DNA from 4 places in the Pantoea sp. X-Soil-OKNW-713 genome. Region 3 is predicted to be linked to each of the others. Evidence: riboswitches for the same ligand, from Rfam matches in the RefSeq annotation. Region 3 holds a riboswitch; each other region holds the start of a gene.
What was found. Region 3 has a riboswitch for thiamine pyrophosphate ahead of thiM (hydroxyethylthiazole kinase). Riboswitches for the same ligand answer to the same signal wherever they lie in the genome.

Region 1 (3,208 bases), on a different replicon from region 3:
ACATGCCATGAAGCAACATCACTGGAAATCGCCGTCGATCAAACAAATCGCGCAGGAAGCTGCCGTCAGTCCCGCCACCGTTGACCGGGTGCTGAATGGTCGCGAAGGCGTAAGGGAAGTGACGCGCAAAAAAGTGGCAGACGCGATGCAGCGGCTGGGATTGAACGCAGCTACCGGCAACCCGAGTGCTAACAGAACGCGCATTGCGATTATTTGCGAATCCGGTTCCAGTTTTCTCCATCAGGTGGAGCAACAGGTACGCGCTGCTATCAATGATTATCCCCAGCTCCATTTCAGCCTCGATAGCGTGCCGAACGTGCAATTCAATGCCGAACGCTTCAGCCAACTGATTACCCGGCGAGCCGCCACAAGTAGCGGCATCATCCTGGTGTGTCGCGATGAGGTAAAAATAAATCGTGCGGTTAAAGCGGCGATTGATGATGGAGTCCCGGTCATTTGTCTGACCAGCGATCTGCCCAATTCGCGGCGCAGCGCCTATGTGGGTATCGATCAGGTCGCTGCCGGAGCCACTGCGGGCTGGTTTATGGGCCGTATGCTGCCCGCACAGCAATCGGGCAATATTCTGCTGATTTGTAGTTCGACCTATCGTACCCAGGAGGAGCGTGAGATTGGCTTTCGCCGCGTGTTGCGCGAGGCATTCCCCTGGTTAACCATTCGTGATCGCGTCAACATTAACGACGAAGCGGAAACCGCGTATCTCAGCGTAAAAAAATGGCTGGAGCGGGGGAACCCGTTGGCAGGGATCTACAACACCGCAGGCGGTAACGAAGGGGTGGCGCGCGCGTTAACCGATTTTGGCGTACAGGATCAGGTGATATTTATCGGCCATGAATTGAGTGAAGCGAGCCGACTGCTGCTGGAGAACGGCACCCTGGATTTGGTGCTCGGCCATGATATTCGTCGGGAGATCGACCTGTGCCTCGCCCTGTTGCAACAGCCGGGCAGCGGTCAGTCGTTCAGTGACAGCAAAATTCCGCTGCTCACCTGGCATCGCTACTCTTATTTTGCCTGACGGCTCAGGGGCAGAACACCACCCACAAAATGATCACGCCGAATACACACACCAGAATGGCTGAAATGATTGAATCAGCACACATAATTTACCTGCCGGATTTCAGGATGAGGGGACGAGAATACGCGCAAATCATGGAGAAAAATGGATGAACCTGAAACAGGGAATTTTTAAAGGTTAGGCTTTGTTGCCGGGCTTACACTTGACGTAGCCTGGCGGCTGCAATACAAATAGACGCGTCGGGGGAGTCTCGCTCAAGAGACTGAGAGGCTAAAAGCGCAGTGCGCGGCTTAGCGACCCTTTGAACCTGACCCAGTTGATACTGGCGTAGGAAGACTGACAGCCTGTCATTGCGGCTGTCTGACATCGGGACGTTTTTCCGTTGCGCGTGTCATTTCCCTCCTCCTGTATCCCGGGTCTCAGTGCGAAAACTGAGAGGCCGATGTGAATTCTCCCCTTTGTATTACGGAATACCCGCTATGAGCCGCTGGTCTGTACTTGGTGGCGGTGTTGCGGGCCTGTGTGTTGCGACCTTACTCGCCGAACGCGGTGAACAGCTTGAAGTGATTAGCGATGACACGCGTCAGCCCGCCTCCTGGTTTGCCGGGGGTATGCTCGCACCCTGGTGTGAAGCGGAAAGCGCACCACGCGCCGTCATCGAGTTGGGACAGCACTCCGCAGCCTGGTGGCAGCAACGCGTCAGTTGCGTTGAACATCAGGGCACGCTGGTGGTGGCACCACCACGCGACAGCCAGGAACTGAACCGCTTTGCCCGCATGACCGAACAACATCAATGGATTGATCCGGCAGACGTGGAGCCAGCCCTCGCCGGGCGCTTTGCCCGTGGTCTGTTTTTTGCGCAGGAGGGGCATCTCGATCCTCGCCTGGCACTGAATGAAATGCGTGAAAAGTTGCAGCAACGTGGGGTGGCTTTTCACCACGGGAAGCCGTCGGGGCAGGTGATTGACTGCCGGGGCATCCATGCGGCAACAGCGTTGCCAGGCCTGCGGGCGGTGCGGGGTGAGATGTTGATTTTACACAGCGATGAGGTGCGCTTCTCACGCCCGATTCGTCTGCTGCATCCGCGCTTTCCGTGCTATCTGGTGCCGCGTCGCGGCGGCCATTTTATGCTCGGTGCAACTATGGTCGAAAGCCATGATGCCAGCCCGATCAGCGCCCGTGCCATGATGGAGTTGCTGAGCGCGGCCTGGGCCATCCACCCGGCGTTGGCCGAAGCGCGTATTGTCGAAAGCGCCAGCGGTTTGCGTCCGGCGTATCCGGCAAATCTGCCGGAAATCCACTATCAAAACGGGACATTTTACCTTAACGGGATGTACCGCCACGGCTTCCTGTTGGCTCCGCTGATGGCGGAACAACTGATGCAGCGTTTAACTTCGGAACAACTTCATGAATATTCAGCTTAACGGTCGCCCGGTGCTGACGGCCGCCGGTACCCTGGCCGAACTGCTGCGTGAGCAGCAGATTGACGCGGCCTGCGTGGCAACCGCCTACAACGGTACTTTTGTCCCCAAATCCCGTTACGACAGTCAGCAACTGGAAGAGGGTTGTCAGCTCGAAGTGTTATCACCGATGCAGGGGGGCTAATGATGTTTTATGGCTTTGAACCGCAATCCCGTTTTCTGCTTGGTACCGCAGGTTATCCCTCACCGGCGATTTTGCAGCAGGCGATTGCGGCTGGCGGCAGCGAGATCATTACCGTCAGCCTGCGGCGTGAAGGGGCCGCCGGGGCCGCCTTCCGTGAACTTCTTGCGCAACTGGATGTGCGCGTGCTGCCGAACACTGCCGGGTGCCACACGGTGCAGGAAGCCGTGACCACGGCGCAGATGGCGCGTGAATTGTTTAACACCCCGTGGATCAAGCTGGAGGTGATTGGCCATGCCGACACGCTACAACCTGATCCCTTCGCGCTGGTGGAAGCGGCGCGCATCCTTTGCGCCGATGGCTTTCAGGTATTCCCCTACACCACTGAAGATTTGATCGTCGGTGAAAAATTGCTTGAAGCCGGCTGCGAAGTGCTGATGCCGTGGGGCGCACCCATCGGTTCCGGCCAGGGGCTACGTAACATTGATGGCCTGCGCGCGATGCGGGCCTGGTTCCGTGATGTTCCATTGATTATCGATGCGGGCATCGGTGCCCCCTCGCAGGCAGCACAGG
Region 2 (3,208 bases), 2.7 Mb from region 3:
ATTTCGGGCCGCACATGGAACAAAAATGTGCCACTTTGCCCGACTCCTGCGGCAGTGTCTCATCGTGATAAGCGCGCGCGGTATGTGGGTCGAGCGCCAGATTGAACTGGTCCTCCCAGCGAAACTCAAAACGCGCTTTCGACATGGCGTTATCGCGAATCTGGGCGCCAGGATGGCCCTTCGCCAGATCGGCGGCATGAGCGGCGATTTTATAAGTGATCAATCCCTGTTTCACATCTTCCTTATTCGGCAAACCCAGATGTTCTTTCGGGGTGACGTAGCACAGCATCGCACAGCCGAACCAGCCAATCATCGCGGCACCGATGCCAGAAGTGAAATGATCGTAGCCGGGGGCGATATCGGTGGTCAGTGGGCCGAGGGTATAGAACGGGGCTTCGTGACAATGTTCCAGTTGTTCGGTCATATTGCGGCGAATCATCTGCATCGGCACATGCCCCGGACCTTCGATCATCACCTGCACATCATATTCCCAGGCGATTTTGGTCAGCTCACCCAGCGTATGTAGCTCGGCAAACTGCGCTTCATCGTTGGCATCCTGAATCGAACCCGGACGCAGTCCATCACCCAGCGACAGAGCAACATCATAGGCAGCACAGATTTCGCAAATCTCACGGAAGTGCAGATACAGGAAACTCTCCTGATGGTGCGACAAACACCACTTCGCCATAATTGAACCGCCACGCGAAACGATGCCGGTCAGACGTTTCGCCGTCATCGGCACATAACGCAGCAGCACGCCGGCGTGGATGGTGAAGTAGTCAACGCCTTGTTCGGCTTGCTCCAGCAAGGTGTCGCGGAAGATTTCCCAATTCAGATCTTCCGCGATGCCGTTTACCTTCTCCAGTGCCTGATAAATCGGTACGGTGCCAATCGGCACCGGGCTGTTACGCAAAATCCACTCGCGTGTTTCATGGATATAACGGCCGGTCGAGAGATCCATCACCGTGTCAGCCCCCCAGCGTGTTGACCACACCAGCTTCTCCACTTCCTCTTCAATTGAGGAGCTGACCGCCGAGTTGCCGATGTTGGCATTCACTTTGACCAGAAAATTGCGGCCAATGATCATCGGCTCAGATTCAGGGTGGTTAATGTTGGATGGGATGATGGCTCGCCCTGCGGCGACTTCCTGACGCACGAACTCGGCGGTGATATTTTCCGGCAGATGTGCACCAAAGCTATGACCAGGATGTTGTTGTAGCAACACTTCACCACGGATGCGTTCGCGCCCCATGTTTTCACGTAGTGCAATAAACTCCATTTCCGGGGTAATGACGCCCTGACGCGCATAATGCAACTGGGTAACACGGCGGCCTGCTTTGGCACGTCGCGGTTGGGGCAGATGTTCAAAACGCAGGTGATCCAGCCCCTCATCTGCCAGGCGTTGCTGTGTATAGCTGGAGCTGAGCTGGTCGATGGTTTCACTGTCGCCGCGTTCCGCGATCCAGTTGGCGCGCAGTTTGCTCAACCCCTGATGAACATCAATCGACGCATGCGGATCGCCGTAAGCCCCGGCCGTGTCATACACCGGCACCGGTTCGTTGGCTTCGTATTGCGGATTATCTTTACTGCCGCCGGTCAGGGTCGGGCTAAGCTGAATCTCACGCATCGGTACGCGAATATCATCACGACTGCCGGTGAGCCAGATACGTTTAGAATTGGGGAAGGCAGTGCCCTGGAGGGAATCAATAAATTCCTGCGCCTGGGCGCGTTGTTCACGACGAGAAGTTTTTACAACAGACATAGCAAGTTTCCTGTAAATGATGGAAGTTGCTTGTCCGGAGTCCGGAAGGAGTAACAGAAACGGCGCGCGCACCGGCTGTGATATTTACTCTTGTTCCCTTCGCAGGTACTAACCTGATCAGGTTCCGCGGATCCCGAATTAACGGTCTCAGCCCAAAATGGGCACTCCGACAAGAAAATATTTACGGTGTTAAACCGTAAAATAAAAAAGCCCTCGTAGCATAGAAGGGCTTTTTACGAATAACAAGTCTTTTACAAATGCGGTCGGCTAAGCAGGGCGGGCGATGATGCTTTCATTCGCTACCGGCGTATGCGCCAGCTGATTGTCCCATGCCAGATGCACCAGCTTATCTTCCAGCGTAAAACGCGACTCCAGCACTTCACCCACTTCAGACAGCGCCTGCTGGAAGGTGACGCAGTTGTCATCGGTGATGGCCTGTTGCAGATGGCCGTCATACAGTTGCATCATCCGTTCGGTATTGGCTTCCAGTGACGGGTAGATTTGCGCGGCGGCGATCATCGGGCTGTCACCTTGCATCTCACTGATAATATGTTCATAAATGCTGAAATGGCCGGCGGAGAGATAATCCACCAGGTTATGACAAAAGGCATCCAGCGCCTGTTCGTCCAGGGCACTCAACGCATCTTTTTTGGGCTTCATGCCAACCAACTGGTAGTAAGTCACAAGTAGCTGACGACGCGCGTGTAGCCATGAATCGACCAATTCGTTACCGCGGCCTACACGCTCGGTCAGGTCATCTAACTGAGTAAGCATACAAGGCTCCATGTGGGTTATAGTGGTTCATTCTGCGAATAGACGCTAAGGATGACGATTTAAATGCAACGTGAGATCTCAAGCGTAGACGCTGGCTGGTGGATTGTCAGCCATGAACAAAAACTTTGGCTGCCACAGGGTGAGCTGCCGCACGGGACGGCGGAACAATTCGATCTGGCGGGCAGCAGCGGCATGGTGATTGGCGAATGGCAGGGTGAAAACGTCTGGCTGGTGCGTGAATCACGTTCTGACAATATGGGCTCAGTACGCCAGTTGATCGACGAAGATGTTGGCCTGTTCCAGCTTGCCGGGCGTGGCGTGCAACTGGCGGAATTCTTTCGTTCGCATCGCTGGTGCGGCTATTGCGGCCACGAAATGCATTTGAGCAAACGTGAGTTTGCTTGCCTGTGCGGTCACTGCCGTGAACGCTATTATCCGCAAATCGCGCCCTGCATCATCGTGGCGATTCGGCGCGGAGATGAGATCCTGCTGGCGAACCACGCAAAGCATCGTAACAACGTCTACACCGTACTGGCCGGTTTTGTTGAAGTGGGAGAAACTCTCGAACAGGCGGTGGCGCGTGAGGTGATGGAAGAGAGCAATGTACGGGTGAAAAACGTACGTTACGTCACCTCACAACCCTGGCCATTCCCCCATTCGCTGATGATGGCC
Region 3 (3,208 bases):
TGTAAATAGATTGACTTCCATGATCTACGAGACTATAGTCTCCACCGGATATTGTTTTTTTGGGTTAACTATATGAAAGTTTTCGATTTGTTTTGTGGTACAGGTGGATTTTCCAAGGGGTTTGAAAATTTAGAAAAGGCAAACTTTGAAGTGTCCTTCGGAATTGACTTACTTCAATCATCTGTTTCTACATTCCAGCTTAATCATCCTAAAGCTCATGCTATTGCAGGTGACATCAGGAAGGTATCCAAAAAGGAAGTATCCGAAATAACCGGAGTAAAAAAAGGTGAGTTGGATGTGTTAGTAGGAGGCCCGCCTTGCCAGGGGTTTTCTTCTATTCGACCATTTCGTTCTTCAGAGGATGATGATCCCAGAAATACTTTGTTCGAAGAGTATGCATCTTATGTGAATTTTTTCCGACCTAAGTATTTTGTTTTGGAAAATGTTGTAGGTTTGGCGACTCATAAATCCGGCGATACAATTGAGCAGATGCAAGAATGTTTTCATTCTCTGGGTTATGATACCGAATGGAAAATATTGAATTCGGCTCATTATGGTGTCCCTCAAAAAAGAGAAAGGCTGATTATGCTTGGTGCTCCCAGGGGGAGTAAATTGGAGTTACCTGCTCCAAAATTTTATTACTCTGGAGCGACCATTGGTCACAAAAATAAAGAAAAAACAATGTTTTCACTTCGCTCTGATAATCTACCTCTGGCGATAACTGCTATGGAGGCGATTGGTGATTTACCCCCAATAGAATCAGGTGAATCAAGTTTGATTTATACCAATGACCCCATGAATGAGTATCAACGTGACAGAAGGAAGGGTACTAAAGAATTAGAGCTTCATAGTGCGACAAAACATTCGCCAAAAATGATGGAGATAATAAAACACTCTGGGAAAAATATCAGTTGCATCCCCAAGGAACTGATAACCAGTGGTTTTAGTAGTTGTTACAGTAGACTTGACCCGGATGAGCCTGCGGTAACTATTACTGTAAATTTTGTGCATCCAGCTTCAAATCGCTGTATTCACCCTATTCTTAATCGAGCCTTAACTCCTCGTGAAGGAGCAAGGTTACAATCATTTGATGATGACTTTAAATTCTTCGGAAACCGTTCTGAAATTACAAAGCAAATAGGTAATGCTGTTCCGCCACTACTTGGTAAAGCGCTTGCCGAAAAAATAAAAGATTACTTTTGATATTAAGTTTCCAGGCTCCATAGCGTTTAGTTCAGATTGTTATGCGGCTATTAGGCTTTCTCATTTTCCGGTTACAGTCAGCATCAAACCGAGACATATAACGCAGCAGGGTCTCTTTTCTCATTTACAAGATTTCCTGCTGACAGTACTATTTCTCATTAGAGATCGATGAGAAGAATTTATCGTAATTAGTTGATTTCTATTTAAATGACTCGGGGTGCCCTTCCTTGTGAAGGCTGAGAAATACCCGTACCACCTGATCTGGATAATGCCAGCGTAGGGAAGTCAGATGCCTGACCGCATTCGCCTTCTTGATCGCCGGTTGGGAGCTTTATGAAACAACCTGACCTTCTTTCCTCCGCGCAACTCGCGCACTCGCTTCAGTTACTGCATCAACATGCTTCGCTGGTACATTGCATGACCAATGATGTGGTTCAGACCTTTACCGCTAATGTCCTTTTGGCACTGCGCGCCTCACCTGCCATGGTGATCGACGCTGATGAGGCCGCACAGTTCAGCGGTTATGCCGATGCTCTGCTCATCAACGTGGGCACGCTGACGCGCGATCGCAGCGTCGCCATGCAGGCTGCGGTAGAGGCGGCAAACCGTGCCGGCACGCCCTGGACGCTCGACCCGGTCGCGGTGGGCGCGTTAACCTTTCGCACCGAATTTTGTCAGCAGCTATTGACCCTGCAACCGGCAGCCATCCGTGGCAACGCCTCGGAAATCCTTGCCCTGGCGAACCAGGCGGCGGGCGGGCGTGGCGTGGACAGTTTGCATCAGGCTGACGCCGCACTCAGCGCTGCTCAACAGTTGGCGCACGATTACCGCAGCATCGTGGCGGTAACCGGCGAAGTGGATTACGTCACCGATGGTCAGCATACCTTTGCCATCCCGGGCGGCAGCCCACTGATGACACGCGTAGTGGGGACAGGTTGTGCGCTGTCGGCAGTGGTGGCGGCTTTTGCCAGCCTGCCGGGTGAACGTCTGCAACATGTGGCGGCAGCTTGTCGGGTCATGTCACTGGCCGGTGAACGGGCGGCACGCCAGGTCCAGGGGCCGGGCAGCTTTGTTGCTGCCTTTTTGGATGCGCTGTGGACGCTGGAGGTGACGCCATGAAACGTATTAATGCATTGACTATTGCCGGTACTGACCCCAGCGGTGGTGCGGGAATTCAGGCCGATCTCAAAGCCTTCTCCGCGCTGGGTGCCTATGGCACCAGCGTCATTACCGCGCTGGTGGCCCAGAATACCCGTGGTGTGCAGTCGGTCTATCGTATCGAACCAGATTTTGTCGGAGCGCAGCTGGATTCGGTGCTCGATGATGTGCGTATCGACACGGCAAAAATTGGCATGCTGGCGGAAACGGCGGTGGTGGAAATTGTTGCTGACAAGCTGAAGCGTGCCAGCCTGCCGTTCGTGGTGCTGGACACCGTTATGATTGCCAAAAGTGGCGATGCGTTGTTATCACCGGATGCCATCGCCAGCCTGCGTGAGTTGTTGTTACCACAGGTATCGTTGATTACGCCGAATTTGCCAGAAGCCGCGGCGCTGCTTGGCCGCAGTGTGGCGCAGGATGAGAAGACGATGCTGATGCAGGGGGATGCATTGCTGGATCTCGGATGTGAAGCGGTACTGATGAAGGGAGGACATCTGAGTGATGCGGAGAGCCCGGATTGGCTTATCACCCGCAACGGACGTCAGCGTTTTACCGCGCCACGCGTCAATACTCGCCACACCCACGGCACCGGTTGTTCGCTGTCAGCTGCGTTGGCGGCGCTACGTCCACGCCATGATGACTGGGCTGCGACGCTCTCCGAGGCTAAAGCCTGGTTGCAACAAGCGTTACTGCATGCCGATTCTCTGGAAGTCGGAAAAGGCATTGGACCGGTGCACCATTTTCATCGTTGGTGGTAGGGCGTAACGCCGAATTGCCATTTTTTGCCTGCGTATCTGTCTGAAAAATGGAGTCAGCAATTTGCCAGCCTGGCGGATCCCGGTCCAGG
Region 4 (3,208 bases), 2.1 Mb from region 3:
CAGGGCCGCGCGCCCGGGATCGTAGTCAAAACTCAGCGCCTGATAAATCGCCAGTTCCAGCGTGGTGGCCTGCGGGCCGCCGCCCAGCGCCAGCACGGTGGCAAAACTGGCAAAGCACAGCATAAAAATCAGCGCGGCGGTCGGCAAAATCTGCCGCCGTAGCCACGGCCATTCGAGTAAGCGGAACAGGTTCCAACTGCGCAGGCCGAGCTGCGCCGCCAGCTGACGTTGCTCGCCCGGGATGCTTTCAAGCGACTGCAACAGCATGCGCGTGGCCAGCGGCAGATTGAAGAACACATGTGCCAGCAGAATGCCCTGCAACCCATAGGGTGAGAAGTGATAATCGAGACCTACCAGGCTGCACAGCTGGGCCAGCCAGCCGCTGCGACCATAGACGCTCAGCAGGCCGAATATTGCCACCAGCACCGGCAGCACCAGCGTCATGGCGCACAGGCGTAACAGCAGGTTACGTCCGGGAAAACGTCGACGGTACAGGGCGCGCGCCAGCGGGATCGCGGGGATGACTGAGCACAGCGCCGACAGTAACGCCTGCCAGAAGGAGAAAGCCAGTACGTGATGCAGATAGTCATCGGTGAGCAGGGCGCGCCAGTCACCGATGGGGGCTGACATCAACAGCGCACCAAACGCCAGCAGCGCCACCGCGCATAACAATAGCGCGGTGAAACTGCCGGGCAGCAGCCAGCCGGGAATTAACGGCTGACGGCGCGTTGCCATGCACTTATCCAGTCGTCGCGATGGTCGGCAACCTCAGTCGGGCTATATTGCAGCGCCGTTTGCGGTACGTTTAGCGTCTGATAACCGGCAGGCAACTCGCTTTTAATCACCGGATACATCCAGTTGCCGGTCGGGATGGTCTGCTGGAAGGCCGGGGATACCATAAACTGCATAAATTGCTGCGCCAGTTTTGGTTGTTTGCTGCTGGCGAGCTGCGCTGCCACTTCAACCTGCATGTAGTGGCCTTCGCTGAACGGCGCTGCCGCGTAGTTTTCTTTCTTCTCTTCAATGATGTGATAAGCCGGGGAGGTGGTGTAACTCAGCACCAGGTCGCCTTCGCCTTTCAGGAACAGGCCATAGGCTTCGCTCCAGCCTTTGGTGACGGTGACGGTTTTTTGCGCCAGTTTTTGCCAGGCATCTGGGGCCTTGTCGCCATACACCTTTTGCATCCACAGCAGCAGGCCAAGTCCGGGGGTGCTGGTGCGAGGATCTTCATAGATCACGCGCCATTTTTCAGGACTTTCTACCAACTCTTTCAGACTTTTGGGCGGGTTCTTCAGTTTGTTTTTGTCATAGACAAAGGCGAAGTAGCCATAGTCGAACGGGATAAAGGTGTCGTTGTGCCAGCCATCTGGCAGTTGGAGTGCGCCGGTATCCACCTGGCTTTTGGCAAACAGGCCGGTTTTTTCTGCCGCCTGCACCAGATTGTTATCGAGACCCAGCACGATATCCGCTTTGCTGTTTTTGCCTTCCATACGGACACGATTGAGCAGCGACACGCCATCTTCCAGCGCGACATATTTCAGCTCACAGCCGCACTGGGCTTCAAAGGCTTTTTTTACTGCCGGACCGGGTCCCCAATCGGCAGAGAATGAGTCGTAGGTGTAGACGGTCAGTACCGGTTTGGCAGCCAGCGCCGGGGCAGAAATCAGCAGCAGCACGGGCAGAACTTTTTTAAGCACTTTGCGCTCCTTGAGGAGAAGATAAGGTTGAGTCGCAAAGGATCTGAGCAGCGAGGCATCTCAAATCCCTACGCCGGTATTAACCGGATCAGGTTCGACGGGTCTCTCTCAGCCCCTGTAATGCAGGGCACCCCGTTGAGAACGGCTCATTCTAGTCATTTCCGGCTCAGGGCGAAAGGTTCACAGCTCCGGCGGGGCAAACCAGGCGGATTTAAAGTCAAACCAGCCAAGAGTATTCATGCGCACACCACGCATACTGCGCTGGCCTTCCAGCAGCAACCAGTGATGAAACAGCGGATGCAGGTAGTCACTGTCCACCAGTTGCTTGCTCCATTCCGCCAGCGGTAGCGTTTTTTCGCGCCAGCGTTCAGCCGCGCTTTGCCAGTCTATCGGGATGCATTGCTGCATCAGTGGCAGCTCATACAACTGGGCGAACAGCGAGTAATCCAGCGGCAGGGTGAAGTTGACACTGCCGAGCCAGATATCGCTTTCGCCTTCACCGTTAAACCATGCTTCGTAACTCAGTTCACGGGTGATTAACTCTACGCCCTGCTGCGCCAGCAGTGGGCGCAGCGCATTGGCGATCCCTTCATGCTCAACATGATGGCTGTACCAGCTGATGGTCAGTTGGGTGAGATGCTGTGGTTTGCTGACTGGGGTTAAGTCGCGGCGGTGGTGCCAGCGAGGAATCAAGCCATAGGCCGGGAACCAGTAGCGTTGATAACCTACCCCGGCGTTGTTCAGCAGGGCGATAGGGTTAAACAGATAGCTGACCCAGCGGCGGAAATGGGCATCGCGTCCCTGCTCTGAACGTTGGTCATACAGCAGAAAATAGCAACCCTCTTCCAGGCGGCTCTCCTCCGATTTTTCATCCGCGGTTTCGCCCTGCAACTTCACTCCGGCATACACCAGTTCGTCGCTGATTTCCGGCAATACCCAGATTGAGACATCATCAATCAACGCGCGGTAGCCGAAGTAGTCATCAAAAGCGGCAATTTTAAGTTGGCTTTGCTGGTTGCGCACCACGCTGTAGGGGCCGGTGCCAATCGGCTGACGGGCGAAATCGCGTACCGTTTGCCATTCGCGCGGCAAGATCATCGCGCTGACGCTGCCAAGCAACCACGGTAGCCAGTTATCGGGTTGAGTCAGTTGAATATCCAGCGTCCAGGGGGCAGGGGAGTGAAGTTTGGCAATATGGGAGAACAGCGGTTGGGTACGCAGACGATCCAACGAGCTGATGACATCCTCCATCTCCAGTTCACGACCGTGATGAAAACGAATCGCGGGTCGCAGGAAAAAGCGCCAGTGCAGCAGCGATGTTTGTTGCCAGTGATGGGCAATATCGGGTTCAATTTCCCCCTTTTCCTCATTTATCCGTGTCAGACCACTGAAGATTTGCCGCGCTAAATGGGTTTCGGAGCGACGCAACGGGGAACCGGGTAGCAGGTTGGGAAGCGGGCGATAATACAGGACGCGCAGAATATGCTTACCCTGGCGGAAGCTGCGGCCGA

Region 1: linked by a shared signal. The riboswitch ahead of AC6I8R_RS22870 (FAD-dependent oxidoreductase) and the one ahead of thiM (hydroxyethylthiazole kinase) in region 3 are both predicted to bind thiamine pyrophosphate.
Region 2: linked by a shared signal. The riboswitch ahead of thiC (phosphomethylpyrimidine synthase ThiC) and the one ahead of thiM (hydroxyethylthiazole kinase) in region 3 are both predicted to bind thiamine pyrophosphate.
Region 4: linked by a shared signal. The riboswitch ahead of thiB (thiamine ABC transporter substrate binding subunit) and the one ahead of thiM (hydroxyethylthiazole kinase) in region 3 are both predicted to bind thiamine pyrophosphate.

Annotation. Positions count from the first base shown of each region.
Region 1 covers NZ_AP035996.1:527,319-530,526, reverse strand. The annotation lists gene AC6I8R_RS22875 (LacI family DNA-binding transcriptional regulator) at 8-1,033, shown strand; TPP riboswitch at 1,265-1,384, shown strand; gene AC6I8R_RS22870 (FAD-dependent oxidoreductase) at 1,513-2,457, shown strand; gene thiS (sulfur carrier protein ThiS) at 2,441-2,638, shown strand; gene AC6I8R_RS22860 (thiazole synthase) at 2,641-3,208, shown strand, end outside.
Region 2 covers NZ_AP035995.1:280,270-283,477, forward strand. The annotation lists gene thiC (phosphomethylpyrimidine synthase ThiC) at 1-1,762, opposite strand, end outside; TPP riboswitch at 1,840-1,941, opposite strand; gene AC6I8R_RS01275 (Rsd/AlgQ family anti-sigma factor) at 2,030-2,536, opposite strand; gene nudC (NAD(+) diphosphatase) at 2,600-3,208, shown strand, end outside.
Region 3 covers NZ_AP035995.1:2,933,675-2,936,882, reverse strand. The annotation lists gene AC6I8R_RS13785 (DNA cytosine methyltransferase) at 73-1,203, shown strand; TPP riboswitch at 1,407-1,503, shown strand; gene thiM (hydroxyethylthiazole kinase) at 1,537-2,322, shown strand; gene thiD (bifunctional hydroxymethylpyrimidine kinase/phosphomethylpyrimidine kinase) at 2,319-3,119, shown strand.
Region 4 covers NZ_AP035995.1:789,145-792,352, forward strand. The annotation lists gene thiP (thiamine/thiamine pyrophosphate ABC transporter permease ThiP) at 1-735, opposite strand, end outside; gene thiB (thiamine ABC transporter substrate binding subunit) at 711-1,697, opposite strand; TPP riboswitch at 1,745-1,842, opposite strand; gene sgrR (HTH-type transcriptional regulator SgrR) at 1,878-3,208, opposite strand, start outside.